Linked DNA regions of Vreelandella piezotolerans. Each later gene encodes a partner of the first gene's protein in a complex. Links are inferred from orthologs where the notes say so. Each region holds a gene or a part of one and is shown in the gene's direction. Other genes may lie near its edges.

Evidence for each region.
Region 2: the proteins of secA (region 1) and secY are in contact, whole or in part, in a crystal structure (PDB 3DIN), measured with the Thermotoga maritima proteins. The link is inferred for Vreelandella piezotolerans from one-to-one orthologs. Residues at the interface, in WP_004082002.1 of Thermotoga maritima: Glu261, Ala262, Arg263, Lys300, Ala301, Arg302, Thr303, Ile304, Ile305, Leu323, Tyr324, Asp325, Pro326, Val329, Ser330, Tyr333, Ile336, Lys340, Phe345, Val349, Glu363, Phe364, Tyr374, Ser375, Gly376, Gly377, Glu393, Ile395, Thr482, Ser483; in WP_004081795.1 of Thermotoga maritima: Glu108, Gly109, Glu110, Glu111, Ala236, Glu237, Arg238, Arg239, Ile240, Thr241, Ile242, Gln243, Tyr244, Ala245, Arg246, Arg247, Val248, Thr249, Gly250, Arg251, Arg252, Val253, Tyr254, Gly256, Ala257, Ser258, Thr259, Tyr260, Leu261, Pro262.

Annotation. Positions count from the first base shown.
Region 1 is NZ_CP048602.1:2,289,849-2,294,475, reverse strand. The notes cover bases 1-3,257. They hold secA (preprotein translocase subunit SecA), read left to right. Parts: upstream 1-333; coding sequence 334-3,057; downstream 3,058-3,257. Other genes in these bases: argJ (bifunctional glutamate N-acetyltransferase/amino-acid acetyltransferase ArgJ), read left to right, coding at 3,095-3,257. In the rest of the region: more of argJ, read left to right, coding at 3,258-4,324; GYM47_RS10540 (Nudix family hydrolase), read left to right, coding at 4,400-4,627. UniProt on the Escherichia coli protein: Required for protein export, interacts with the SecYEG preprotein conducting channel.
Region 2 is NZ_CP048602.1:218,173-222,533, forward strand. What follows is about bases 823-3,813. They hold secY (preprotein translocase subunit SecY), read left to right. Parts: upstream 823-1,647; coding sequence 1,648-2,979; downstream 2,980-3,813. Other genes in these bases: rpsE (30S ribosomal protein S5), read left to right, coding at 823-1,020; rpmD (50S ribosomal protein L30), read left to right, coding at 1,027-1,209; rplO (50S ribosomal protein L15), read left to right, coding at 1,213-1,647; rpmJ (50S ribosomal protein L36), read left to right, coding at 3,008-3,121; rpsM (30S ribosomal protein S13), read left to right, coding at 3,243-3,599. Outside these bases: rplF (50S ribosomal protein L6), read left to right, coding at 1-148; rplR (50S ribosomal protein L18), read left to right, coding at 158-508; more of rpsE, read left to right, coding at 520-822; more of rpsK, read left to right, coding at 3,814-4,038; rpsD (30S ribosomal protein S4), read left to right, coding at 4,051-4,361. UniProt on the Escherichia coli protein: The central subunit of the protein translocation channel SecYEG. Consists of two halves formed by TMs 1-5 and 6-10.

The DNA of each region.
Region 1 (4,627 bases):
CCGCTAGTTTACACCCATCCGACGCGTTGAGAAGCAGCGACCGTGGTGTTTGCATCTGCTTTTGGATGCCTGCCATGCTTCGCGCGCAGTCTCATTGGATCGCGAAGAAACGGCGCGCGCTTCGCCGCTGGTTTCATCGCCAAACGCGACGAGAGCCCCAATCCTTCCGTCGCCCGTTACCTTTTCTTCGGTTTGCGCTCCCGCTCGTCGCCGCAAGCGATGTCGTGACGCCCCGTGGCCCGCCTACTCGATAATGCCTCGCTTGATTACCACCCTTTTTGCCTGATACCTGAGCGTACCTGGATGGGGCGCTCACGATGATTTGGAAATTTCATGATTAATAATTTGTTACGTAAAGTGGTCGGCTCCAAGAACGACCGTGAAGTCAAGCGCATGCAAAAAAGTGTGCAGAGCATCAATGCATTGGAAGAGACCCTGGCGGGCCTAAGCGATGCAGAGCTTCAAGCAAAAACTCCAGAACTACGTCAGCGTCTAGACGAAGGGGCAACGCTGGACAGCCTCTTGCCCGATGCGTTTGCTGTGGTGCGCGAGGCCAGTAAGCGGGTGATGGGGATGCGTCATTTCGACGTGCAGATGGTGGGGGGTATGACCCTACACCGCGGCCGTATCGCCGAAATGAAGACTGGTGAAGGTAAAACCCTGGTCGCCACGCTCGCGGTCTATTTGAACGCGCTGACTCGCAAAGGCGTTCATGTCGTGACCGTGAACGACTACCTCGCCCGTCGCGATGCCGAATGGATGCGCCCCCTGTATGAATTTCTAGGGCTCACGGTGGGTGTTATTTTCGCCGGACAGACGGGGGAAGAGAAGCGTCACGCGTATCAATGCGATATTACCTACGGCACCAATAACGAATTTGGCTTCGACTACCTACGCGACAACATGGCGTTCTCGCTGGAAGACAAAGTCCAGCGCGGTTTGCACTACGCCATTGTGGACGAAGTCGACTCCATCTTGATCGATGAAGCGCGCACACCGCTGATCATCTCCGGTGCGGTGGACGAAAATACGGACCTCTACGGCATCGTGAATCGTTTGGCTCAGCAGCTCGAGCAGGGGGAAGTCTCCGAAGATGACGAAGCGCCAGTGAGCGGCGATTTCGTGCTCGACGAAAAGCAGAAACAGGTAGAACTGACCGAGCAAGGACACAATAAGGTCGAAGAACTCATGCGGGCCGAGGGGCTGCTGGGGGAGGGCGAATCGCTTTATGCTGCGCAAAACCTCAACTTGCTGCAGCACATGCACTCGGCGCTACGTGCGCGTCACCTCTACCACCTCGACGTGGACTACATCGTTGCGGAAGGTCAGGTCGTGATCGTCGACGAACATACCGGTCGTACCATGCCTGGGCGTCGTTGGTCCGAGGGGTTGCACCAGGCCGTCGAAGCCAAAGAAGGGGTGACGGTTCAGCGTGAAAGTCAGACGCTGGCATCCACTACCTTCCAGAACTACTTTCGTCTGTATGAAAAGCTGTCGGGCATGACGGGCACGGCGGACACCGAAGCGTTCGAATTCCGTCAAATTTACGGTCTGGACGTCATCGTCATCCCTACCAACCGTCCGTTGGCGCGCAAGGATCTCAATGATCTCGTCTACCTGAGCGCCGAAGAGAAGTACGAAGCCATCATCAAAGACGTCAAGGCAGAAACAGAGGCTGGTCGTCCTGTGCTGGTCGGTACGGCGTCGATCGAAACGTCCGAGTACCTCGCACGCCTGATGCGCAATGCAGGCTTGAAATTTAACGTGCTCAACGCAAAACAGCACCAAAGCGAAGCGGAAATCATCGCCCAGGCGGGCCGACCAGGTGCCATTACCATCGCCACCAACATGGCGGGGCGTGGGACGGACATCATGTTGGGTGGCAACTGGGAGGCCGAGGCAGCCAAGCTGCAAAACCCCAGTCAAGCCCAAATCGATACGCTCAAGGCCGAATGGCAAAAGCGCCATGATGCGGTCTTGGAAGCGGGTGGCCTGCACGTCGTGGGTTCCGAGCGGCACGAATCACGGCGTATCGATAACCAGCTTCGCGGTCGCGCCGGGCGTCAGGGGGATCCTGGCTCGACACGCTTCTTCCTCTCCTTGGAAGATAGCCTGATGCGTCTGTTTGGCTCGGATCGCGTGAAGCGTTTGATGCAGGCGTTGGGGCTCGAGCGTGGCGAGGCCATCGAGCACAAAATGGTCTCTAACGCGGTCGAGCGCGCGCAGAAGAAAGTCGAAGGCCGTAACTTCGATATCCGTAAGCAGCTACTGGAGTACGATGACGTCGCCAACGACCAGCGCCGCGTCATCTATGAGCAGCGTAACGAAATTCTCGCCTCCGACGATGTCTCCGCCGCTGTGTTAGGTATTCGTGAGGAGGTCATGGAGGAGGCGATTAGCGACTACGTGCCCCCACAAAGTCTGGCTGAGCAGTGGGATCTTCCTGGGCTGGAAGCGCATCTGAAAACGGAGTTCAATCTCGATGCTCCGGTCGTGCAGTGGGCGGACGAGGATGAGCGCTTCAGTGAAGAGAAGCTGCGCGAGCGCCTGCAAACCATGCACCGCGACGCGTACCAGGCGAAGATCGAGTCCGCTGGTGAAGCGCTGATTCGTCGCTTCGAGAAACAAGTGATGCTGCAAGTGCTGGATACCCGCTGGAAAGAGCATCTGCAGTCCATGGATCATTTGCGTCGCGGTATCCACTTGCGTGGCTATGCACAGAAAAACCCCAAGCAGGAGTACAAGCGCGAGTCCTTCGAGCTGTTCCAGCATCTGTTGACCAACATCAAAGCCGATGTCACGCGTATTCTCAGCCACGTTCAGGTGCGTCAGCCAGAAGAGGTCGATGCGCTGGAGCAGAAGCGCCGTGAAGAGCTGGCCCGTGAAAAAGCCACGGCTGCCAGCCGCCACGATGCGCCCGATGCCGAGCCTGGCGAGGCCTCGCCCGGTGCCGACGGTCGCCCGCTGCGTCGTGAAAATCCCAAAGTAGGCCGCAACGATCCTTGCGTGTGTGGTTCGGGTAAGAAATACAAGCAGTGCTGCGGAAAATTGAGCTAATCACGCGCTTTCGTCAGCGAGCGTAAAGGAGAAAAACATGGCGGTGGGACATCTTCCCTTTCCAGAATTGCCACCTCTTGACGGGGTGCGTCTAGGGACTGCAAAGGCGGGCATCAAGAAGCCGGACCGCCGTGACATGGTCGTGATCGAGCTGCCTGAGGCGGCCACCGTCGCCGGTGTGTTCACGCGCAATGCGTTTTGTGCCGCTCCCGTGGTGGTGGCTAAGACACACCTTGAGGCGTGTGCAAAGAACGGTCTGTCTGCCCGGTACTGGCTGATCAATACCGGCAATGCCAATGCGGGTACGGGTGAGTCAGGACTGCAGGATGCCTATGCCAGCTGCGCCGCGGTGGCCGAGCAAGCCGGGGTGGACGCCACCCAGGTACTGCCGTTCTCGACTGGCGTGATTGGCGAGCCATTGCCCATGGCCCGCCTTTTGGCGGGTTTGCCAAATGCGCTGGGGTCGTTGGCTGATTCAAGTCAAGCCTGGCAGCAGGCAGGGGAAGGCATTCTTACTACCGACACTCGCGCAAAAGGCGCGACGGTTAGCGTGGCGATTGGCGACCAGCAGGTGACCATCAACGGTATTACCAAAGGGTCGGGCATGATCAAACCCAACATGGCGACCATGCTGGGATTCGTCGTTACCGACGCGGCGATTGAGCAGCCCTTACTCGCCTCGCTACTCCGGGAAACGGTGGATCGCTCTTTCAACTGCATCACCGTGGATAGCGATACCTCTACCAACGATGCCTGCATGCTGGCAGCGACGGGCACGGGGGCGCGTATCGAAAGCGACGAGCATATTGTCGTGTTCCGCAATGCACTGCAGCGAGTGATGACCGAGCTAGCTCAGTCGATCATCCGCGATGGCGAGGGGGCGACTAAATTCATCACCCTGCAGGTGAACGATGCCTGCACGCGCCAAGAGGCGCTGGACGTAGCATTTACCGTGGCCCATTCGCCGCTGGTCAAAACCGCCCTTTATGCTTCCGATGCCAACTGGGGGCGTATTTTAGCGGCAGTGGGGCGGGCACCGGTGGAGTCGTTCGATGTCAGCCGTGTCGTCATCGATTTGGGCGATGTGCGACTGGTGGAGAACGGTGGCCGTGCTAATAGCTACACCGAGGCAGCTGGCAGTGCTGTCATGGCCGAGGAAGAGATTACAATTCGCATTAATTTGGGGCGTGGTGACGAGGCGGCCACTGTGTGGACCTCGGATCTGTCCCATGACTATGTGTCCATCAACGCGGATTACCGCAGCTAAGTCTGTGGCAACGTGCTAACGCAGCGAGATAGCGCCGTGCAAGCATGGCGGTGCGCACAAAGTGGATTAGACGTAATGAGTGTAATGGTAAAACGACGGGTTCATGTTGCGGCGGCTGCAATGATCAGCGCCGATCAAAAGCACGTGCTGATCGCGCGTCGGCCTTCCAACGTCGATCACGGCGGTTTATGGGAGTTTCCTGGCGGTAAACTGGCCCCCTATGAAACTGGGTTAGAAGGCCTGAAACGTGAGCTGCATGAAGAGTTGGGCGTGGAGATCGTCCGTGCTCAGCCGCTCATTCGC
Region 2 (4,361 bases), 2.1 Mb from region 1 along the record:
CGTGATCGTGCTGAAAAGCGCGGACAAGCAGATGCTCGGTCAGTGCGCCGCGGAAATCCGCGCCTTCCGTCCGCCTGAGCCGTATAAAGGCAAGGGTGTACGGTACGCCGACGAGCAGGTGCGTCGCAAAGAAGCCAAGAAGAAGTAAGGCAGGGTTATGAACGCGAAGAAAGAATCTCGTCTCCGTCGTGCCCGCCGCGCTCGCGCCAAGATCCGCGAGCTGGGCGTGTATCGCCTGTGCGTCAACCGTACCCCGCGTCACATCTACGCGCAGATTATCTCGCCGGATGGTGGCAAAGTGCTGGCCAGTGCTTCTACGCTGGACAAGGCACTGCGCGAGGGTGCGACCGGCAACACAGACGCGGCTACTAAGGTCGGTGCTCTGATTGCCGAGCGCGCTAAAGAAGCAGGCATCACCCAGGTGGCCTTCGACCGTGCTGGCTTTAAGTATCACGGTCGCGTCAAGGCTCTGGCCGACGCCGCTCGTGAAGGCGGCCTGGAATTCTAAAGGGTTTTACGATGGCGAAGAACGAACAGCAAAGCGGCGATCTGCAAGAGAAGTTAGTGCAGGTCAACCGCGTCGCCAAGGTGGTCAAGGGTGGTCGTATTTTCGGCTTCACCGCACTGACCGTCGTTGGTGATGGTAAAGGTCGTGTCGGTTTCGGTCGTGGCAAGGCGCGTGAAGTGCCGGTCGCAATCCAGAAAGCGATGGATCAAGCTCGTCGCAACATGGTCAAGGTCAACCTTGCAGGCAACACGCTGCAGTACCCCGTCAAAGCCCGTCACGGCGCTTCCAAGGTGTACATGCAGCCAGCCTCCGAAGGTACCGGTATCATCGCCGGTGGCGCCATGCGCTCTGTACTAGAGCTGGCCGGTGTCCACGATGTACTGGCCAAGTGCTACGGTTCCACCAACCCGGTTAACGTGGTGCGGGCGACTGTCAAAGGTCTCTCCTCCATGCAAGCACCGGAAGACGTGGCCGCCAAACGCGGTCTGTCTGTCGAAGCGATCACGGGGTAAGGCACCATGGCAGCAACGATCAAGGTTACCCAGATCCGCAGCACCATCGGCGTTTTGCCCAAGCACAAGGCTACTATGAAGGGCCTGGGCCTGCGTCGCATCGGTCATACGGTTGAGCTGGAAGACACCCCTGCCGTACGCGGCATGATCCACAAGGTGACCTACCTTGTGCGCGTTGAGGGAGAGTAATCCATGAAACTCAATACCCTGAGCCCGGCACCGGGCTCCAAGCACGCTGAAAAGCGCGTTGGTCGTGGTATCGGTTCCGGTCTTGGTAAGACCGGTGGCCGTGGCCACAAAGGTCAGAAATCTCGCAGCGGCGGTAGCGTCAAGCCAGGTTTCGAAGGCGGTCAGATGCCGCTGCAGCGTCGTCTGCCGAAGTTCGGCTTCACGTCCGCTAAATCGCTGGTATCTGAAGAAGTCCGCCTGGCCGAGCTTGCCAAGGTTGCCGGTGACGAGGTCACCATGGAAACCTTAAAGCAAGCCAACGTGCTGAAGGATGCAACGCAACACGCGAAGATCATCCTTTCTGGCGAACTGAACAAGGCGGTTACCGTTCGTGGTATCAAGGTCACCAAAGGTGCCCGTGAAGCGATCGAAGCCGCTGGCGGCAAGGTAGAGGACTAAATGGCCAAGTCAGGAAATATGCCGGCGATGGGCAGCGGTCTGAGTGAACTGTGGGCGCGTTTGCGCTTCGTGCTCCTCGCCATCGTGGTGTACCGTATCGGTGCCCACATTCCCGTTCCCGGTATCAATCCTGACCAGCTTGCTGCCTTGTTTAGGGAGCAACAGGGCACCATCCTAGGCATGTTCAACATGTTCTCGGGTGGCGCCCTGGAGCGCATGAGCGTCCTCGCCTTGGGCATTATGCCCTACATATCGGCGTCGATTATCATGCAGCTCATGACTGCGGTCTCCCCTCATCTTGAACAGCTCAAGAAAGAGGGCGAGGCTGGCCGCCGCAAGATCAGCCAGTACACCCGCTACGGCACGGTGATACTGGCACTTGTCCAGGCTACCGGCATGTCCGTGGGTCTGGCTAGCCAAGGCATCGCTTACAGCGCTGACTTCAGCTTCTATTTCACTGCGATCATCACGTTCGTGTCGGGCGCGGTGTTTATGATGTGGCTAGGTGAGCAGATCACCGAGAAGGGGATTGGCAACGGTATTTCGCTGCTGATCTTCGCGGGGATCGTCGCTGGGCTGCCCAGTGCCGTGGGGCAAGCGTTCGAGCTTGCTCGCAATGAAGGGGCCTGGAATGTTCTTCCGCTGTTAGCGCTGTCAGTGCTAGGTATTGCCACCGTTGCGTTCGTGGTGTTCATCGAGCGCGGTCAACGCCGCCTCAAAGTGAACTATCCGCGACGCCAAGTCGGCAATAAGATGTATGCAGGCCAAAGCAGCTACTTGCCTTTGAAGGTGAACATGGCCGGTGTTATTCCAGCCATCTTTGCTTCTAGCATCCTTCTCTTTCCGGCTTCGATCGGTCAGTGGGTAGGGGCTGGCGAAGGGATGGAGTGGTTGCAGCGTGCATCACAAGCGTTAGGCCCTGGCCAACCGCTTTACATCTTGCTTTTCGCGGCGGCAGTGGTATTCTTCTGCTTCTTTTACACAGCGCTGGTCTTCAATCCCAAGGATGTGGCTGACAATTTGAAAAAGTCAGGCGCCTTCCTGCCGGGCATTCGCCCCGGCGAGCAGACCGCTCGCTATATCGACAAAGTGATGACGCGTCTCACTCTGTTCGGTGCCTTGTATATCACTGCGGTTTCCCTGATGCCCCAGTTCCTGATCGTAGCGTGGAACGTCCCGTTCTTCTTTGGCGGTACGTCGCTGCTGATCGTGGTAGTGGTCATCATGGACTTCATGGCCCAGGTGCAGTCGCATCTCATGTCGCATCAATATGACTCAGTGATGAAGAAGTCCAACCTGAAAGGCTACGGTAGCGGCGGCATCATGCGCTGAGGCGCGCCGTTGCGAATTGGAGAGAACGATGAAAGTTCGAGCTTCCGTAAAGAAGATGTGCCGTAACTGCAAGATCATTCGTCGCAATGGCGCTGTTCGCGTCATTTGCATCGAACCGCGGCACAAACAGCGTCAGGGCTAAACCTGGGCTGTATTAAGCGGGTGCCGGCATACCCCTTGCCTTAGGGCTTATAAAGGGGTATGCTGTTGCGCCTTTTGTAGATGATTAAACGAGCAAGCCGCTCAAATTTCGGAGTAAGCTGATGGCCCGTATTGCAGGCGTCAATATCCCGGACAACAAGCATGCGGCGATCTCGCTGACCTATATCTTCGGGATTGGCCGTACTCGCGCTAAGCACATTTGTGCTGCTGCCGGTATCGCGCCGACTGCCAAGATCGTAGACCTGTCCAGCGATGAGCTGGATACCCTGCGTTCTGAAGTTGGTAAGTTCACCGTAGAAGGCGACCTTCGTCGTGATGTCACGCTTAACATCAAGCGTCTCATGGACTTAGGCTGCTACCGTGGTCTGCGTCATCGTCGTAGTCTTCCGCTGCGTGGTCAGCGGACCAAGACTAACGCGCGTACCCGTAAGGGCCCGCGTAAGCCGATCCGCAAATAACACGCAGGCTCTTTCATAGAGAGCCAGCGTATAGACAGGAATAGACATCAACATGGCTAACCCGCGTAGTAACCGTAAAAAGGTTAAAAAGCAGGTAGTGGATGCCGTTGCGCATATCCATGCCTCTTTTAACAACACGATCGTGACGATCACAGACCGCCAGGGCAATGCTCTCTCTTGGGCAACTGCCGGTGGTTCGGGTTTTCGTGGTTCTCGTAAGAGCACCCCGTTCGCTGCGCAAGTGGCAAGCGAACGTGCAGCGACTGCTGCAGCCGAGTATGGTGTGAAAAACGTAGACGTGCTGGTCAAAGGCCCCGGTCCCGGCCGTGAATCCGCCGTGCGCGCACTGAATGCCGCCGGCTTCCGCGTGCAAAGCATCGTAGACGCGACGCCCATTCCCCACAATGGCTGCCGTCCGCCTAAGAAACGCCGCGTTTAAGGAGACAGATTCATGGCTCGTTATATTGGACCTAAGTGCAAATTGTCTCGTCGTGAAGGCACCGATCTCTTCCTGAAGAGTGGCGTGACTCCCTTCGAGAAGAAGTGTAAATCCGAGCAGATCCCGGGTGTACACGGCCAGCGTCGTCAGCGTCTTTCCGACTACGGCTTGCAGCTTCGTGAGAAGCAGAAAGTACGCCGTATGTATGGCGTACTCGAAAAGCAGTTCCGCAACTACTACAAAGAAGCCGCTCGCCTCAAAGGTGCGACCGGTGAAGTATTGTTGCAGCTGCTCGAATCCCGACTGGACAACGTCGTCTACCG